3 regions of the Microbulbifer sp. THAF38 genome follow, and region 3 is predicted to be linked to each of the others. Evidence: predicted binding sites of a transcription regulator. Region 3 holds the regulator's gene; each other region holds the start of a gene.
What was found. Region 3 encodes LexA, which represses DNA repair genes until DNA is damaged. Its sites were predicted from a motif close to ACTGTNTNTANANACAGT; they were not measured.

Region 1 (5,896 bases), 1.5 Mb from region 3:
GATTGGAGGCTTGGCAATTTCGTGTAGTACACCATCGGTTCGGAAGCGTACCCTGTAAGATTTTTCATAGGGTTCAAAGTGAATATCAGAGGCATTTGTACGAATTGCGTCCAATAGAACTTTATTAACGAATCGAACAACCGGCGCTTCATCTCCACCTAGTTCACCGTCATTGCTGGTATCTGGCTCATTATCGTCGATATCTAGCCCGTCCAGTTCTTCATCGTCAACACCCCCTAGCCCAGCACTCATATCATCGTTTTGAGATAGATAGCTTTCGATAGCTTTGCCGAGCTTATCGGCTTCAACTAGAACTGCATCAGTGTTTAGGCCAGTGCTGAAATTGATTTCATCTAAGGCGGCGAGATTGGTTGGGTCTGCTACGGCAACAAAGAGACGACCGCCTCGCTTGTAAAGCGGTAGCGTAAAATGTTTGCTGATCAGTTTTTCATCAATGATATCTTTTGGAATCAGCTCAAAGTTATAGCTTCCTAACTCAAAAAGGGGGGTGCCAAAAGCAAGGGAGGCGATGTTGGCAAGCTCTTTTGCTGAGACCAGTTTGGCCTCAATTACATGTTGGGCGAAAGTTTGATTTTCTCTACGAGCAGCTTTGATTGCCGAAATTGCTGTTGCTTCATTAAGCACCTGGTCTGCAACCAAGCGTTTTGCCAAGCCGCTAAGAGGGGAAGTTGTCATGGATTGGAGTGCCAAATAGTGTTATTGCAGAGTTTACGCCTACATATCTTTATATCTTTTGGGGCTGAGCTGGATCACTGCTGATAGCATAGCCCAAGTAAATATAACGAATTAGCCGAAGTGAGCCAAATCAGAAGTTCGCGAATGTGGTTAGCATCATTGGAGAGATCTATTTTGACAATTTTTGTCACTCTTTGGAGGGGCGTGTCATATAGTGTTGTCTGAGAGCACCTGTGCGGTTAGTGGAGTGACTAACTTCTCAATCGTGGTGGCTATGACATTCGGCAGCTTGCAAGAATTGGCACAAACCTTGTATCGTATTCTCTGATTTCCTCACAGGATGCTTTTCCTCACGGAATTCATATTTATTTAAGTCTGTATGGAGACGGTTACAATGAAAAAGCAACAGGGTTTTACTCTTATTGAATTGATGATTGTAGTGGCAATCATTGGTATTTTGGCTGCCGTTGCGCTGCCTGCTTATGAAAACTACCAGAAGTCCGCGCGTGCTGTAGGTATGACTGCTGCAGCGGGCGCCTTCCAGACAGCGGTGAATGTAGCAGTGCAAACTGGTGAGATTACTGCTGTGGCAGATATTGATGGTGGCCCTGGCATTCCTGCTGCTGGTGACTTAGACAATGATCAAAACATTGCCTCTGCAGCAATTGACGCTGCTTCTGGTGCTTTAACCTTGACCGGTAGTGCAGCTCAGGGTGGTCTGGTTCTAACCCTGACCCCCACTATTGCCAACAACGCAGTAACCTGGGCTTACTCTGGATCATGTGTAGACGACAAACTGTGTAAAGGTTTCTATTAAGTCTTAGCCTGAAACCGAGTTTAGTGTTTTATTTAAGGGCCATGCGTTAGCGTGGCCTTTTTTTTGCACTTATGTATTCAAAGTGAGTGGTTGCCAACCTCTAATCTACCGATTGCCTAAGTTGCGTTATAGTCTTAGTTACCTCACTTGCAAGGCTTGTTTCTCTAAAAAGTCGAGGGGCTGATCTTGGCGAAAATTCCTAATGATTTGTCCTAAGTCTATATCCGCCTGTTTTTTCGTAGATGCTTTTCAATAGGTGGCAATATATTTATTGCTGCCACTGAGGTTAGCTAATTGAGGTCAGCAGCTAATAACTACAAGTACTCTTCCTTTTTCCATAAATGTTCGGTCTTAATTAATCGTCCCAAACACTGATATAAAAAAGTTAGAGGCGTAAGATTGCAATATTTCGCCATTCCGGCTGGAGTCAGGATTTCAGGGGTTGAGAGTTAACTATAAAAATTATTTCCCAGCTTGCGATCCTGAAAAAAACAACAAAGTTCGCCTTGGAAAAATAGTTTGTACTCACTGCTTTCTAACTTGCGTGGACGAGTCCGCAGCCAGTTGCGGCTGAGCGCTTTAATGGGCTTAGTTGGTTAGTCCTTAGAATTACCCTCAATGAACAGGTGTCCGCGATTTACCAAGCCTGCTTTGACGGCTAGCCCTCTTTAAGGGCAATTCCTGAGATAGCCTGGCGACCAAGGCGGCCTTTTAACTTGTCTAAAAGTTGTTGGCTGCGATGGGCTTGGTTGTCACTTCCAAATAAATCATTGGCCACTAACTCTTTCTTTAGTGGCACCAGTTGGTTGCAGTTTAAGCTTATCGACTGTACGGGATGCTTTAAGGGCAACTTTCCCACTCGCAGCTTGGTTAGGGCTATCAGGCGCTGGGGCTCTAACTGTGGGGTCGATATTTCTACAGTTATTGTCTCGGTATTACCCTGGCCAAAGTCCAGTTGCCAGTGCAATTGCTGGGTGTGGAGTTGCCGTCGTTGCATTTGTGAATAGAGTTCTCGCAGTAATCGCCGGATAGGGAAAAGCAGTTGTTCGCTGCTATTCAGCGGGGTGGGGAAAAATAATTCGCTGGTAAATTGTGCTGTCGGTTGATAGTGACAAACTGAGTCCCGGCGGCTGCCATTGAGGCGGGCCAGGTAGTCGACAAATGAGCGCCCAAAACGAGAGCCCACCTCTGACAAGGGGATGGCGAGTAGTTGGCTGACTCTTTTTAGGTCGCAAGCGTAGAGTTTGGAAATGGTTTTATTATCGCAGTCGAGTAATTTGCTTGGAGCCAAACTTATCCACTGTTTCCACTGCTGGGGGCTGGGTGGGGTACATGTCTGTAAAAGCCACTGGCGGTGCTCTGCTAATTGGCTCAGCAGGCGTGCGGCACTGGGGCTGTGGCTGAGCCCCATTATGCTATCAATCCCCATCAGCTTAAGCTCACTGCGGAGCTGTTCTATCAATGCTTTGAAGCCGCCGTTAGCCGTCAAGCAGCCGCTCAACTCTAGATAAAGGAGAGCTGCTGTGCTTTCCCCGCTGCTTGCGGGTTTCGCCGGCTGGAGCGAGACGACCGGTGTAAAACTGTAGCCCCACTGGGCCAGTTGCTGCAACTGTAGTTGTTCTCGTTGGGCATCGCGGTTTAATAACTGTAGATCAGCGCAGAGATTACATGCGGTTGTGATGTTCAGGCCGTTCACAATTCCACACTGGGCTGCGGCCAGGTTATGCTCGATAACCAGCTGCTTTTCAACGACGACTTGCGGAGTCGAGTTCTCTGCCTGCGCGCGAGTAAGCACCTCCAGGGGGAGTTTGGGGAACTGCATACAGAGCCAGAGCATAGGATAACCTGATTAGTGTAGTGGTTGGTCGCGGAGGACCAGTCTCGCACGCCTGGCTAAATAGAGATTCTGACCACGGGCACCCCCGAGCTGCTTCAGGAGTTTGAGAGCCAACTGCCCATCAGATTTGAGCTGCACACGTAGGCTGGCTGGTGAAGGGTTGGCAGATTCGCTTTGCGGGCGAAACAGGAAGTGCAGGCAGCCGCTTTCTTCGGCGGATTGCTGCAGGCGCTGTAGCTCTCGATAACTCATCGACTGATTGCCCTGCCAGCTCAAAACCGCACTACAGCCACCGGATTGTAGAGATTGCTCTATGGCCCAGAGGCAGTCTCGTTTGTCGCGGGGGTGGACTAACAACAGGTGCTCCAGCTGGACGCCATACTGGGTAAGCTCTGTGGCGCAGGGAGTAAGCGGGGGTTTGATTAGAATCACCATCTCTCCCTTTTGTGTCAGCTGAGCCAGGATGGGTAGTAGGAGGCTCAGCTCGTTGGAGTTTGCCTGGCCTACAAGCAATTCAGTAGTAGCACCGCGCGGCCAGCCGTGGTCTTTGAGTAGGGCGTCCAAGCTAGCAAAACCGGTGGCTGCGCCTGGGCTCTGGGGTTCATTGGCTGCCTGGGAGACTTCCCTGTCTCTAAAGTGTCGCAGTTGGATTGAGGGGTTGGTTTGGCAGTCCAACTGATTGTTTTGTAAGGAATTTTTAGCTCTATTCACATTGCTACCCCGCATTCTTGTCTCGGTCTTCTATCGGATCTAGCTAGATAACTGTATGTACATACAGCTATTTGTGAATTTATACAGTAGTCGTTGGTTGACGACAAGGTCGAAAGGCGTCGATTGGCACTTTTTTGCACAGCACAAACCCGCTATGATTCCGCCTCTTTTATCGAGTACCTATCTCGAGCATCTATCTATTGTTTTCAGGGGGACGGAGTGAGTATCAAGTCCGATAAGTGGATTCGCCGCATGGCAGAGCAGCACGGCATGATTGAGCCTTTTGAGCCGGGCCAGGTGCGCCATGGCAATGATGGCGAGCGACTCATCTCCTATGGTACGTCTAGTTACGGTTACGATGTGCGCTGTGCCGGTGAGTTTAAGATCTTCACCAATGTGCACTCTGCCACGGTGGACCCCAAGACCTTCGATGAGAACAGCTTTGTCGATGTGGAAGGGGAGTACTGTATTATCCCGCCGAACTCCTTTGCCCTGGCGCGCACTGTGGAGTATTTCCGTATTCCACGCTCGGTACTGACCATCTGCCTGGGCAAATCCACTTACGCGCGCTGTGGCATTATCGTCAATGTAACGCCGTTGGAGCCGGAGTGGGAAGGGCATGTGACCCTTGAGTTTTCAAACACCACCAACTTACCGGCGAAGATCTACGCCAATGAAGGTATCGCGCAGATGCTGTTTTTCGAGTCCGATGAGGTTTGTGACGTGTCCTACGCAGATCGCGGTGGTAAGTACCAGGGTCAGCGTGGCGTGACCCTCCCTCGTACCTGAATCAGGGTGATTGCGCAGCCCTAACACATGAGTGATGTATCCAATAGCCAGCTGCCTGAGTGTGTTGATGTATTGATCATCGGCGCCGGGGCGGCGGGTTTGATGTGCGCGGCTACAGCCGGCCAGCGCGGCCGCAGCGTGCTGGTACTGGATCATGCCAATAAGGTTGGCAAGAAGATCCTGATGTCCGGCGGTGGCCGCTGTAACTTTACCAACCTCTATACCAGTGCGGAAAATTTCTACAGCCGCAATCCCCACTTTTGTAAGTCTGCCCTGGCGCGTTATAGCCAATGGGATTTTATTGCATTGGTGGAAAAGCATGGGGTCCCCTACCACGAGAAAACCCTGGGCCAGCTGTTTTGCGATAACAAGTCCAAGGATATTCTCGATCTGTTACTGGCTGAATGCCGTGCGGCTAAGGCTCAGATCCGTACCCGCTGTGCCATCTCAGCAATAGAGTCGGGGCAGGGCGGTTATTGGGTGAAAACCAGTCTGGGGGCGGTGCGCTGTGAATCTTTGGTGGTAGCTACGGGTGGGCTGTCGATTCCCACCATGGGAGCCACAGGTTTTGGCTACGAAATCGCTCGTCAGTTTGGGCTCAATATCATTCCCACCCGTGCGGCCCTGGTGCCTTTTACCCAGCATAAGCGCCAGTTGGAAAGGCAAGATAGTCTGCCCGGTAGTGCCCTGGCCGTAACGGCATCCTGTGGTGAGGGCAGCTTTCACGAACAGATGCTGTTTACGCATCGAGGGTTGAGTGGGCCCGCGGTGTTGCAAATATCCAGCCACTGGCGCGAAGGCGAAAAAGTAACTTTTGATCTGGCCCCGGATCGTGATTTGGCGGATTGGCTGCAACAGCGCCGTTGCGAGAGCCCGGAGATTCACTTGCACAGTGTATTGGCCGAGGTTTGGACTAAGAAGCTGGTGCAGTTTTTCTTGCAGCGGCAGCATATCGACAGCCGCCCCCTCAAGCAGTTTACTGACGTAGAGTTGCAGGAACTCGGCGCCAAGTTGCAGACCTGGACACTGGTTCCCGCTGGCACTGA
Region 2 (5,896 bases), 1.2 Mb from region 3:
CGCGTCGTTGGGCGTTTCTTTTTGGGTTGCGATGAGGTAACGGGATGCGCGCATAGGAATAAACTGGGTTCAATTATCGGTAAGCTGGTTATTTTACGCTATTCACCCGCTAATAAATATTGCCGGATAGCTTCCCGCCTGGGCTCTGTTATTTGTGTGGAAGTGACACCCTGCTGAAACAGAGAATAAGGAGATGAAAAGACTTTGTAGCGGGTACATAAAGGCGGGCCTAAGGCCACCAGAAAATAGTGTTTTCGGCCTATAAAAAAACCCCGCAGTTGCGGGGTTTTGTGCCTGGGGCAGGGGAGTCTTAGGACTCAGCCATTTCCTTCAGCTTCTTCAGCGGGCGAATTTTTACCTGGATGCTGGCGGGCTTCGCCTTGAACACAGTTTCTTCACCGGTGAAGGGGTTGATGCCTTTGCGGGCTTTTTTAGCCGGCTTCTTCACAGTGGTGATTTTCATCAGGCCCGGCAGGGAGAACTCGCCTACAGCGCGCTTCTTGATATGGCCTTCGATGATATCGCTCAGCTCGTCCAGAACAGACTGAACTTGCTTGCGGGACAGCTCAGTATTTTCCGCGATCTGGTTCAGCATCTGGGTTTTGGTGAACTTATCTTTGATCGCTTTTACTTTCTTGGCTGGAGCGGCAGCGGCTTTTTTTGCTGGAGCCTTCTTGGCGGCAGCGGTTTTGCTGGCAGCTTTCTTGGCGATTGCCATGGCTTACTTCCTTCTTTGTTGTTCGGTGTATATCCGGTAAAAATGTGTTCGGTCTCCCGCTGCGCTGCATCCACAAAACGGCGTCTCAGCGGGTGATGGGGGGAAGTATATATAGTTTTTGTTTGGCCGCACGGGAAAATACTAGAAAAATAGTGCTTTTTCCTTACTTCTTACCCAATTTGAGACCCCAAACCCCTTCTACAAAGGCTAAAAGGGTGTGTCTGCTTCTTCCCTTTGGGGGGCTCATGTATACTCTGTCCCCCTTTTTCCAGCATCGGGTACTAAGTCATGCCGATCTATGAATACCAGTGCAATGCCTGTGGCCACGAGATGGAGGCCCTGCAACGCATGAGCGATGATCCGCTCAGAGACTGTCCAGCCTGCGATAAGGCCGAGCTGCAAAAGAAGATTTCAGCAGCGGGATTCCGCCTCAAGGGCGGCGGCTGGTACGAGACGGACTTTAAGACCGGCAGCAAGAAAAATCTTGCCGGTGATGCCGCCAATGGCTCCAAGGCCAAAAATAGCCAGCCTGCAAAGGCGGCGAAGACGGCTTAAACCCGCTGTGCGGAGCCGCCAGTGCGGTGTACTCTCTATTTAACCTTTTTACCTATCGATAACGGGAATTTTCATCCATGCGCAGCGACTACTGTGGCGTCCTTCGTTCCGCGGACATAGACCGTGTAGTAACCCTCTGTGGCTGGGTCGACCGCCGCCGCGATCACGGCGGTGTAATCTTTATCGACCTACGCGACCGCGAGGGTATTGTTCAGGTGGTATTCGATCCGGATGCGGCCGAGCACTTCGAAATGGCCGATCGCGTGCGCAGCGAATATGTCCTCAAGGTGACCGGCCGTGTGCGCGCCCGCGCCCCCGAAGCCCTCAACCCGAATATGGTGACCGGTGAAGTCGAGGTTTACGGCACCGAGCTGGAAATTCTCAATACTGCCGAGACGGTGCCTTTCCAGCTGGATGAACACACCGCAGTGGGTGAGGACGTACGCCTCAAATACCGCTACCTGGATTTGCGCCGCAATGAAATGCAGAACAACCTGTATTTCCGTTCCAAGCTCACTACGGCGATTCGTAATTATCTGGACGAGCACGGTTTTCTCGATATCGAGACCCCGATCCTGACCCGCGCCACTCCAGAAGGTGCGCGCGATTATTTGGTACCGAGCCGCACCCACGAGGGCAAATTCTTCGCCCTGCCACAGTCTCCGCAGCTGTTTAAGCAGTTGTTGATGGTGTCCGGTTTCGATCGCTACTACCAGATCGCCAAATGTTTCCGCGATGAAGACCTGCGCGCCGACCGCCAGCCGGAATTCACCCAGGTCGATATCGAGACCTCTTTCCTCGACGAGGAGGAGATCATGGCGATCACCGAGGGCATGGTGCGCAAGCTGTTTAAGGAATTGAAGGGGATTGAGCTGGGCGAGTTCCCGCGCATGACCCACTACCAGGCCATGCTGCGTTACGGTTCCGACAAGCCGGATCTGCGTATTCCGCTGGAAATGGTAGAGATCAAGGACCTGATGACCGAAGTGGACTTCAAGGTATTCTCCGGTCCCGCCAACGACCCCAAGGGGCGGGTGGCAGCAATCAAGGTGCCGGGCGGCTGTAAGAAATTGACACGCAAGCAGCTGGATGATTACGGCAAGTTTGTTGGCATCTATGGCGCTAAAGGCCTGGCCTATATCAAGGTCAACGATCGCTCCGATCTGCAGAATGGCCTCCAATCTCCCATCGTAAAATTCCTGCCGCTGGAAACTCGCGCAGCGATTCTCGATCGCCTGCAGGCGGAAAATGACGACGTCATCTTCTTTGGCTCCGATACCGCCAAGATTGTTTCCGAAGCGCTGGGTGCACTGCGCTGCAAGCTGGGTGAGGACCTCAATCTCTACACCAGCGAGTGGGCGCCCCTATGGGTAGTGGCCTTCCCAATGTTTGAGGAAAACGACGACGGCAGCCTCACCGCACTGCACCACCCATTCACCGCGCCTTCCTGCAGTCCCGAAGAGCTGGAGCAGAACCCGCTGGGCGCATTGTCGCGAGCTTACGATATGGTGCTAAATGGCACCGAGCTGGGCGGCGGTTCTGTGCGTATCCACGACCAGGTGATGCAGCAGGCGGTATTCCGTATTCTCGGTATCGATGAAGAAGAGCAGCGCGAGAAGTTTGGCTTCCTGCTGGATGCCTTGAAGTACGGTGCTCCGCCCCATGGTGGCCTGGCCTTTGGCCTGGATCGCTTGGTGATGCTGATGACCGGCAGCGATTCCATTCGCAATGTGATCGCCTTCCCCAAAACCCAGAGTGCCGCCTGTGTCATGACCGATGCTCCGGGCGCTGTGGATGCCAAGCAGCTGCGCGAATTGAGTATTCGCCTGCGCCAGAAAGAAGAAAAAATTAGCTAATTTTCCCCGGTGGGCCGAGCGAAGCGAGCCCATCAAATCGTGGTGATGGGCATATCGCTTCGCTTATTGGCCCATTCCACGCACTGACTGAAGAGAGACGGAACATGGCCGGACATAGTAAATGGGCCAATATCAAGCACCGCAAAGCGGCTCAGGATGCCAAGCGGGGCAAGATTTTTACCAAGATTATTCGCGAACTGACCGTGGCTGCAAAGGCGGGCCCAAACCCGGACGATAATCCGACGTTGCGCGCAACTATCGATAAGGCTCTGGGCGCGAACATGAAGCGCGACACCATCGATAAAGCCATCGCCCGCGGTGCCGGTAATGCCGATGGTGATAACTATGAGGCCGTGGTTTACGAAGGTTACGGTGTCGGCGGTGTAGCGGTACTGGTGGAGTGCCTGACTGACAACCGCAATCGCACCGTGGCTGAAGTGCGCCACGCCTTCTCCAAGCGTGGGGGCAACCTGGGCACCGACGGTTCCGTAAGCTACCTATTTACCCGTAAAGGCCAGATGTTCTACGACGTTGGCGTGGATGAAGAGTCCCTGATGGAGGCGGCCCTGGAAGCGGGTGCTGAGGATATCGAGACCAACGATGATGGCAGTGTGGAAGTGACCACCGAATTCCAGGATTACCTTACGGTGAAAGACGCTCTTGTAGCAGCGGGCTTCACCCCGGACAGCGCCGAAATCGCCATGATCCCGTCCACCACAATCCCGCTCGATAAAGAGGGCGCGGAGAAAGTGTTGGCTCTGATCGAGATGCTGGAAGATCTCGATGATGTACAAAATGTCTACACCAACGCGGATATTCCCGAAGAGGTGATGGAAGAGTTGGGCTAAGACCCAGCCGCGGCCGGGGTGGGCGCTGCTTGCCCCAGGCTTACCTTAACCCCCTTTCCAAAAAACCTTTCCAAATACCCGCTTTTTCGACTCAGCCTGCGATCTCCCTTGACGCTTTGCCTCCACCTTGGGACACTCCCACCACTATATAAACATACAGATATTTGGGGAACGCCTCTTGACCCGAATCCTGGGTATTGACCCCGGCTCGCGCAAAACGGGCTATGGAATTATTGATGTAGAGCGGAGTGTTGCCCGCTATGTGGCCAGTGGGGTGATTCGTATTCCCGAGGGCCCTTTACCCGAACGCTTAAAACTTATTTTCGATGCGGTTACTCAGATCGCCCAGCAATACCAGCCGGCGCAGATGGCCATTGAAAACGTGTTTATGTCGAAGAGCGCGGGCTCAGCCCTGAAATTGGGGCAGGCACGCGGTGCCGCCATAGTGGCGGGGGCTAATAGCGGCCTCGCCGTGGCCGAGTATGAGGCGCGCAAGGTCAAGCAGGCGGTGGTGGGCAGTGGTGCGGCCGACAAGCTGCAGGTACAGCACATGGTCAAAACCCTGCTGTCTTTGCCGGGGACTCCCCAGGAGGATGCTGCCGATGCGCTCGCCGTGGCCCTGTGCCATATGCACACGGAGCAGACCCTGCTATTTACCGCCGGTGGAGCGCGCAGTCGTTTTCGCCGCGGCCGCCTCAGCGTTTAGCGAACTCTACAAAATCCCGCTCCTCACGTCCTCACTGTGGGCAGCGATAGATAAACCTGGAATAACACCATGATTGGAAGATTGAGTGGCACCCTGGCCGCGGTTCAGCCCCCTCTGTTGCTGATAGATGTGCAGGGTGTGGGCTACGAAGTACTCGCGCCCATGACCACAATTTTTGAATTGCCTCCGCTTGGGCAGCCGGTCCAGGTGCATACGCACCTGGCAGTTTCAGAAACGGCCCAGCAGCTCTATGGCTTTATTCGCGATGCCGATCGCAAGCTGTTCCGCACTCTGATCAAAGTCAGTGGTGTGGGGCCCAAGATGGCCCTGGCGATTTTATCCGGCCTCGATGGTGCGGCCCTGGCGCGCTGTGTGGCGGAGGATAATGTCGCGGCCCTGGTTAAGGTGCCAGGTGTTGGCAAGAAGACGGCCGAGCGTTTGATTGTTGAGTTGCGCGATAAGTTGACCCCGGATTTCGGCGATGCCAACGATATCCCGTTGATGGCTGCGGCTGCCGCACCGAAAGTAGACCACGCAGGCGAAGCGGAGAGCGCCCTGGTGGCTTTGGGTTACAAACCCACCGAAGCCAGCAAAATGGTAGCTCGCGCGGGTAAGGAACAGCCCGAAGCCGATAGTGCCGCCTTGATACGTCTGGCCTTAAAAGGCATGGCGCCCGCCTAAACCGAGTGGCTTGGAGTTGTTGCGATGATTGAAGCCGATCGTTTGGTCGCCCCCGAACCTGCGGGGCCCACGGGGCAGGAAGAGCAGTATGACCGCGCCGTGCGCCCCAAAGCCTTGGCCGATTATGTGGGCCAGCCGGTGGTGCGCGAGCAGATGGAGATTTTTATTCAGGCGGCCAAACTGCGCAAAGAGGCCCTGGATCACACTTTGGTATTTGGCCCCCCGGGCTTGGGCAAAACCACCCTGGCCAACATTATTGCCGCAGAGATGGGAGTGGCGATCAAGACCACTTCGGGGCCGGTACTGGAGAAGGCCGGTGATCTGGCTGCGTTGATGACCAACCTGGAGCCGGGGGATGTGCTGTTTATCGATGAAATCCATCGCCTTAGCCCCCATGTGGAAGAGGTCCTGTATCCGGCCATGGAGGATTACCAGCTGGATATTATGATCGGCGAGGGACCGGCGGCGCGCTCCATCAAGCTGGATCTGCCACCTTTTACTCTGGTGGGGGCCACCACCAGAGCGGGCCTGC
Region 3 (5,896 bases):
AGTAAATGAGCAATCCCTACACTGGCCTGGTTACATCCGCGCTACGCAAGAGCCAACTGCTTGCTACAAGTAGTTTTGACTCTGCTATTCAGCGAATGGCTCTTGAAGAAGGTGCCCTGTTGCAATTGTGGAAAGCTTACCGGGCCTTCCTGGCTGAGCTTTCCCATCAATTGCAACTGGGGTTTGAGCCTGAGTCCCTGCAGGTTATTGTGGATAGCCTGCACAGCCAGGGGAAAGCCAGTGTTGAAGTAAGGGAATTGCAGTTGTTGGTCTCAGAGCCGGGGAGTTGGCTGAGCGAGTTTTTACGTGCATGGCATCAACTCTTGCGGCTGCCTCCGCTTGCGGAAGATAAGGGGCAGGGCGGCAATCTGATACCAGCGCACAATGTCGCGGGCCCTGTGGTTGTTGATCTTTCCTTCGAAGTGCTGCTCAAATGGCACGCTGCATTAAGTGAGTTGGTAGGCAGGCAGCGTGCCAATCTTGAGGAGTGCTGAGGGCTCCTCGCTCCCTTTCTGTCTATCTGTTTGCACCCACTGAAACTTCTAAATTGCCTGTGGTACACTGGGCGCAAACTGATGTGCAGTGAAGGGAAAGCTAATGTCCTCCGAAACTTTTGAGATTATCGAGTTGGCCAATGGCGATGTGGCTCTACGCCGCGCCGGTCACGAGGAGGACCCTCTGGTGAGTATTCGTTTCTCAGCCGAGAGTCTCCAATTTTTACGAAAGCACAAAGTAGCAGTGGCTCGGGCAATGCTGGAAGCGGGTATAGAAGCTGTGCAGAACCTTGATGACCTGGAGCCTGGTTACTTCGAAGAGGAAGAATCAATGCCGGTTAACCATACGATTCATTGATCTAATCTATGGTAAGGTGAGCAGGTAAAAGTGTTTCAACAGCGGCTTAAAGCCGCTGTTGTTGTATATGGACATTGGTAAACTGTTTACTCTTAAGGGGTTTGGCGAATCACGCCCACCGCGAGCCCTTCAATCACAAAGTTCTTATCCCGCATATCCACCTGGATAGTCTCAAAGTCTTCGTTTTCGGGTAGTAGTTGCACAGTTGCCTGATTGCCTTTGCGGCGGAAGCGTTTAACAGTTACTTCATCATCAATCCGGGCAACCACAATCTGTCCATTTCTGACTTGCTCGGTTTTCTGTACGGCCAGCAGGTCCCCATCGAGAATACCTGCGTTGCGCATACTCATGCCGTGCACCCTGAGTAAATAATCTGCCGGCGGGTGAAAGAAGCTGGCGGGCAGGTCGCAATAATCCTCAATATGCTCTGTGGCCAGGATAGGGTGGCCTGCAGCGACACGTCCTACGATGGGAAGACCGGATTGGTGATCTGGAATTCGAATGCCCCTGGAGGCGCCGGCGACCATCTCAATGGCTCCTTTTCTCGCCAATGCTTTGAGGTGTTCCTCTGCGGCATTGGGTGAGCGAAAGCCCAGTTCCTGGGCAATTTCTGCGCGGGTGGGGGGGTAGCCTGTGTCATCCAGGTAGGTTTTGATCAGCTCTAATACTTGAGTCTGACGTGCGGTGAGATTGGTCATAGATTTACCTAGAGTTTCTGTATTTTTATACAGTTGCTGGGATTATATACAGATTTTAGGTTTGCGCAAACCCGCCCCTTGCCTCGATTCAAGCTGCTACATTGATTAAGAAAACAATGAGTGAAAAAAAGAGTAGTTGAAAGAGCTGACAGCACGAGAGAACAAGGGAGAACAATAATGCTTGATGCAAAGATGCCCGAGGCTTGGAGGGTTCTACGTATACAGTCGGAATTAGTTGATGGGATTGAGCGTCTAATTGCACTAAAAGGGGCTGTAACGGTTTTTGGTGGCGCGCGTTTCACAGAGGATAGTTTGGAATACCAGCAGGGGGTAAAGCTTGGGGGGCTTTTGGCTGCCGAGGGGATACCGGTAATCACCGGTGGTGGCCCAGGTCTTATGGAGGCGTGTAATCGAGGGGCTTTTGGGCAGTCTGGCCCCTCAATTGGATTAAATATTGAACTCCCTTTTGAGCAGGCAGCCAATCCGTATCAGGATATTAGCTTGAACTTTCGTTATTTCTTTGTGCGGAAATTTATGTTTGTTAAGCATGCCGCCGGTTTTGTTGGCCTAGCTGGAGGCTACGGCACTCTGGATGAATTGTTTGAGGCTTTAACGCTTGTGCAAACACAAAAAGTAAGGCGATTTCCTATAGTGCTGGTTGGGGAGCGCTATTGGGGTGGGTTGTACAATTGGTTAGTGGATACAGTGCTGGAAAAGGGTTGTATTGATTCAGGCGATCTCGATTTATTCCATATCGTGGATACCGTCGAGGAGGCTGTACACTTGATTTTGAAGTATTTGCGCGGCAGAGAAAGTCAAAAATAATTTAAAAAATTGTAAGTTTCTGTTGGGGTTGAAGAGGTTTGGCTATTGCTCTGGTAATTTTTCAGAGCTAGTCAAACACCCTGGGGGTTCTCTATTTTGGGGCTTTGATTATTCCGAGCTATTGCCCATCGTATACTCCCCTTTGATCACCAGGTGCCAGTTTCAGCGGTTTGTAATGCGTGTCAGACTGATTAATGAGCCTGCTATTATTCTTATATTTGATCGCTTGTGATTAGGGGTATTTTTACTTATTAGCTAGCCTGCATTCTAAATAGGACGCCAAACTGTGCCTTTTTATGGAGACCCCCTACTAAAGCCCGCGGACTTGAAGAATCTCTTAGAGGTCTCTCTAGATAGTAAGCCAGATGAGATAGCACTACTTTGCAGCAGTCGAGCGTGGACCTGGCGAGAATTGCAAAGAGATATTGATACTTTGGCTGAGAGGCTGGCAGCGAAGGGTTTTCGTCAAGGTGAACGGTTTGCATCTTTGATGCCGAACCAAGGCGAAATGCTTATTTTTCTTCTCTCATGCATCAAGCTAGGGCTAGTTGCAGTTCCATTAAACTATCGCTACACCTCAGCCGAAATTGATCGTGCACTTGAAGTGAGTGGCGCAGTAGCCTTGTGCGTAGATGAGGAGCTTAGAGAGGATATTCGATCTAATAAATCTGTTAGCGGATTGAGTAAAGGTATTCTTATTTTTGAGAGTGCTCTTGAAAATACCTGGAATTTTGAAAGTTTGGTTGATTCTGGATTGCCAGCGGTTGGGCCTCCCTCATCAGATTTAGAGGATTGTGCATTCCTTTTCTTTACATCCGGCAGTACCGGAGAGCCGAAGGGTGTTATACACAGTCAGTTTTCTTTCGGGTCTATAGTGGCAAGTTTTGCTATTGCTCTAAACCTTTCACGCAATGACGTTGTTTTACCAGGAGCTTCAATTGCACATGTGGGGTCACTTTCAACAGCCATGGCTGCATTTTCTGTAGGTGCAATGGTAGTCATTCCTCAAAGTTTTGAGGGACCAGAAATTCTTTCCTTATTGCGATCTTGCCGGCCAACTGTGCTGGTAATGATTCCCGCAGCTTTTATCTCGATGGAGCGCAATCATGATGCAAAGCGTGAAGACTTCGCGTCACTTCGATTGTGTGTCACTGGTGGTGATAAATTTCCGCTCAATCTTGCAGTTGAATTTGTCCGCAAGACTGGTCTGATGATCCAGGAGACTTACGGGCTCACAGAGGCTCCAGATTGCCTTTTCAATCCTTCCAGTTCAATAGAGAAGGCTGGGTCCGTTGGTAAGGTTTCTCCAGGTTATATTGCTTGCTTACGTGATGGCGAGGGGAGGGAGGTTGCCCCTGATACAGATGGTAACCTCTGGCTCAGTGGAGCGCCGGTGATGGCTGGTTATTGGGCTAATTCTGGAGTAACTCGAACGGTGCTTGAGAATGACTGGTTTGATACCGGTGATATTATGCGTGTCGATTCTCATGGTTATTTTTGGTTTCGTGGTCGAAAAAAGCAGATTATCGTCCGAGATGGCTCAAACCTCTCACCCCAGGAAATTGAAGAAGCTGTTATGGCGCATCCAGCGGTTGATCTCGCTGGAGTAGTTGGCGTTCACAATGATGTTCATGGAGAGGATGTGTGGGCTTTTATTACGCTGAAGAGCGGTGTCACTGCGCCAAGTGTTGAGGATGTGATTGATTGTGCGAGAGAGCGTGTCGGTTACAAGGCCCCTGAAGTGATAATAATCCTGGATAGCATGCCTCTCAACCCCACTGGCAAAATTGATAGGGCGGCACTAAAAAAGCTTGCAGAAGAACAATTATCGATTATTCAAAAAAAGTGAATGCCGCGAAGTGGTTTGTCGCTACAGATTAAGTTTCTTCAATTTATGATCGCAGCCCATGATATTTCAGCTTTGTCTCAAAGGTTGAATTTTTGATTGGCTGCTGCAATTCAGATGGACTCGGGTCGCAAAGATGGATTGTCCCAGCCGTTTCTTTTGTTCATGTGTTCATGAATTCCTGTTTCTGAGTTGAATTAACCTTTCTTGTCCCCTCTATCTTTCGGGTAGCTTCCCAAAGCGCTTAACTTTGAGTTGCAGTATCCAGGAGGGGGGTATTAGCAGTTGTACTGCATCAGTACGAATCTCCTCTTGAGTGATACAGCAACACGTCTGTTTCAGCTGTGAGAAGTTTTCTCCCTGTAGGTGCTGATAAGCGATCAGAACCTCTAAAGGTGTTTTGTACAGTTCGACTGGCAGAGGAATATGCTAATCTGGCCAGAGTTAAACAACTGTTTTAAATGATGGTTTGATATATGAGCCAGACGGACACCGTTAGCCGGATACTGGACGCAGCTGAAGTGCTATTTGCCGAGCGCGGTTTTACGGAAACTTCTCTCAGAACGATTACGAGCACAGCAGGTGTTAACCTGGCGGCAGTCAATTACCACTTTGGCTCAAAAAAAGAGCTGATCCAGGCGGTCTTTGAGCGCTTTTTGACCCCATTTACCGAGGCTTTAGAGTCAGAACTCGATTGGCGTATTGCTTCTGGCCAGCCGCTTAGGGTAGAGGGGCTATTAGAAAGCCTTTATAAGGTGGGGTTGGGCGGCTTGAGTGAGCGAGGGCTCGATCCGCAGCGCTTTATGCGACTGCTGGGATTGGCCTACACACAGTTTCAGGGGCACTTACGTCGCTTTATAGTGTCTCGTTACGGTGAAAGTTACCGGCGCTTTGCCGGCCTGCTGGCTGAGGCCTTACCAGGGGTTGACCCCGTTACGTTCTACTGGCGCCTGTATTTCATGCTGGGAGCCACTATCTTCACCTTGTCGAGCTACGATGCCATAGAGGCTATTCTGAGAGAGGATTTTGGTGCTCAGAGCAGTTTGCCGGAAACCCTGGAGCGTCTTGTGCCGGCCGCTTCTGCGATGCTGAAGGTGGAGGCCAGTTAAGCCATAGAGCTGTCGAATATAAGAGGAATTGAGTATGTCCGCATCACTTGGACCAGTGATGATTGATATTGAGGGGCTGGAGCTTACCAATGAGGATTGTGAGCTCTTACGTCACCCGCTTGTGGGTGGCTTGATTTTCTTTGCACGCAATTACCGGGACCGCAATCAGCTGCAGGCGTTGATTGCCGATATTCGATCTATACGTCCGGAGATTCTCCTGGCTGTTGACCAGGAGGGGGGGCGGGTCCAGCGATTTCGTGAGGGTTTTACTCGCCTGCCTTCCATGCAGAAATTATCTGCAGAGGCATCTGCAACACAGTTGCAGGATGTGGGCTGGTTGCTCGCTGCGGAGTTACTGGCGGCAGGGGTGGACTTCAGTTTTGCCCCCGTTTTGGATGCGGATGATAGCCATAGCCGGGTGATTGGGGACCGCAGTTTTTGTCCAGACCCCGGCCGCTTGGCGGCTATTGCGAGGCCATTTATTCAAGGAATGCATGAGGCCGGTATGGCCTCAACTGGCAAGCATTTTCCCGGACATGGCCATGTATTGGAAGACAGTCATGTGG

Region 1: imuA (translesion DNA synthesis-associated protein ImuA) is a predicted target of LexA. The motif match lies at 4,112-4,129, and genes of this name have one in related genera.
Region 2: ruvC (crossover junction endodeoxyribonuclease RuvC) is a predicted target of LexA. The motif match lies at 4,121-4,138, and genes of this name have one in related genera.

Annotation. Positions count from the first base shown of each region.
Region 1 is NZ_CP045369.1:3,434,757-3,440,652, reverse strand. It holds gene pilB (type IV-A pilus assembly ATPase PilB) at 1-696, opposite strand, end outside; gene FIU95_RS21630 (prepilin-type N-terminal cleavage/methylation domain-containing protein) at 1,091-1,513, shown strand; gene FIU95_RS14815 (DNA polymerase Y family protein) at 2,172-3,350, opposite strand; gene imuA (translesion DNA synthesis-associated protein ImuA) at 3,363-4,061, opposite strand; gene dcd (dCTP deaminase) at 4,281-4,850, shown strand; gene FIU95_RS14800 (NAD(P)/FAD-dependent oxidoreductase) at 4,878-5,896, shown strand, end outside.
Region 2 is NZ_CP045369.1:790,669-796,564, forward strand. It holds gene FIU95_RS03515 (proline--tRNA ligase) at 1-54, opposite strand, end outside; gene FIU95_RS03520 (HU family DNA-binding protein) at 311-718, opposite strand; gene FIU95_RS03525 (FmdB family zinc ribbon protein) at 1,007-1,273, shown strand; gene aspS (aspartate--tRNA ligase) at 1,351-3,129, shown strand; gene FIU95_RS03535 (YebC/PmpR family DNA-binding transcriptional regulator) at 3,234-3,977, shown strand; gene ruvC (crossover junction endodeoxyribonuclease RuvC) at 4,156-4,683, shown strand; gene ruvA (Holliday junction branch migration protein RuvA) at 4,753-5,364, shown strand; gene ruvB (Holliday junction branch migration DNA helicase RuvB) at 5,389-5,896, shown strand, end outside.
Region 3 is NZ_CP045369.1:1,974,945-1,980,840, forward strand. It holds gene topA (type I DNA topoisomerase) at 1-5, shown strand, start outside; gene FIU95_RS08445 (DUF6586 family protein) at 6-494, shown strand; gene FIU95_RS08450 (hypothetical protein) at 598-852, shown strand; gene lexA (transcriptional repressor LexA) at 945-1,550, opposite strand; gene FIU95_RS08460 (TIGR00730 family Rossman fold protein) at 1,728-2,375, shown strand; gene FIU95_RS08465 (class I adenylate-forming enzyme family protein) at 2,662-4,224, shown strand; gene FIU95_RS08470 (TetR/AcrR family transcriptional regulator) at 4,698-5,330, shown strand; gene nagZ (beta-N-acetylhexosaminidase) at 5,365-5,896, shown strand, end outside.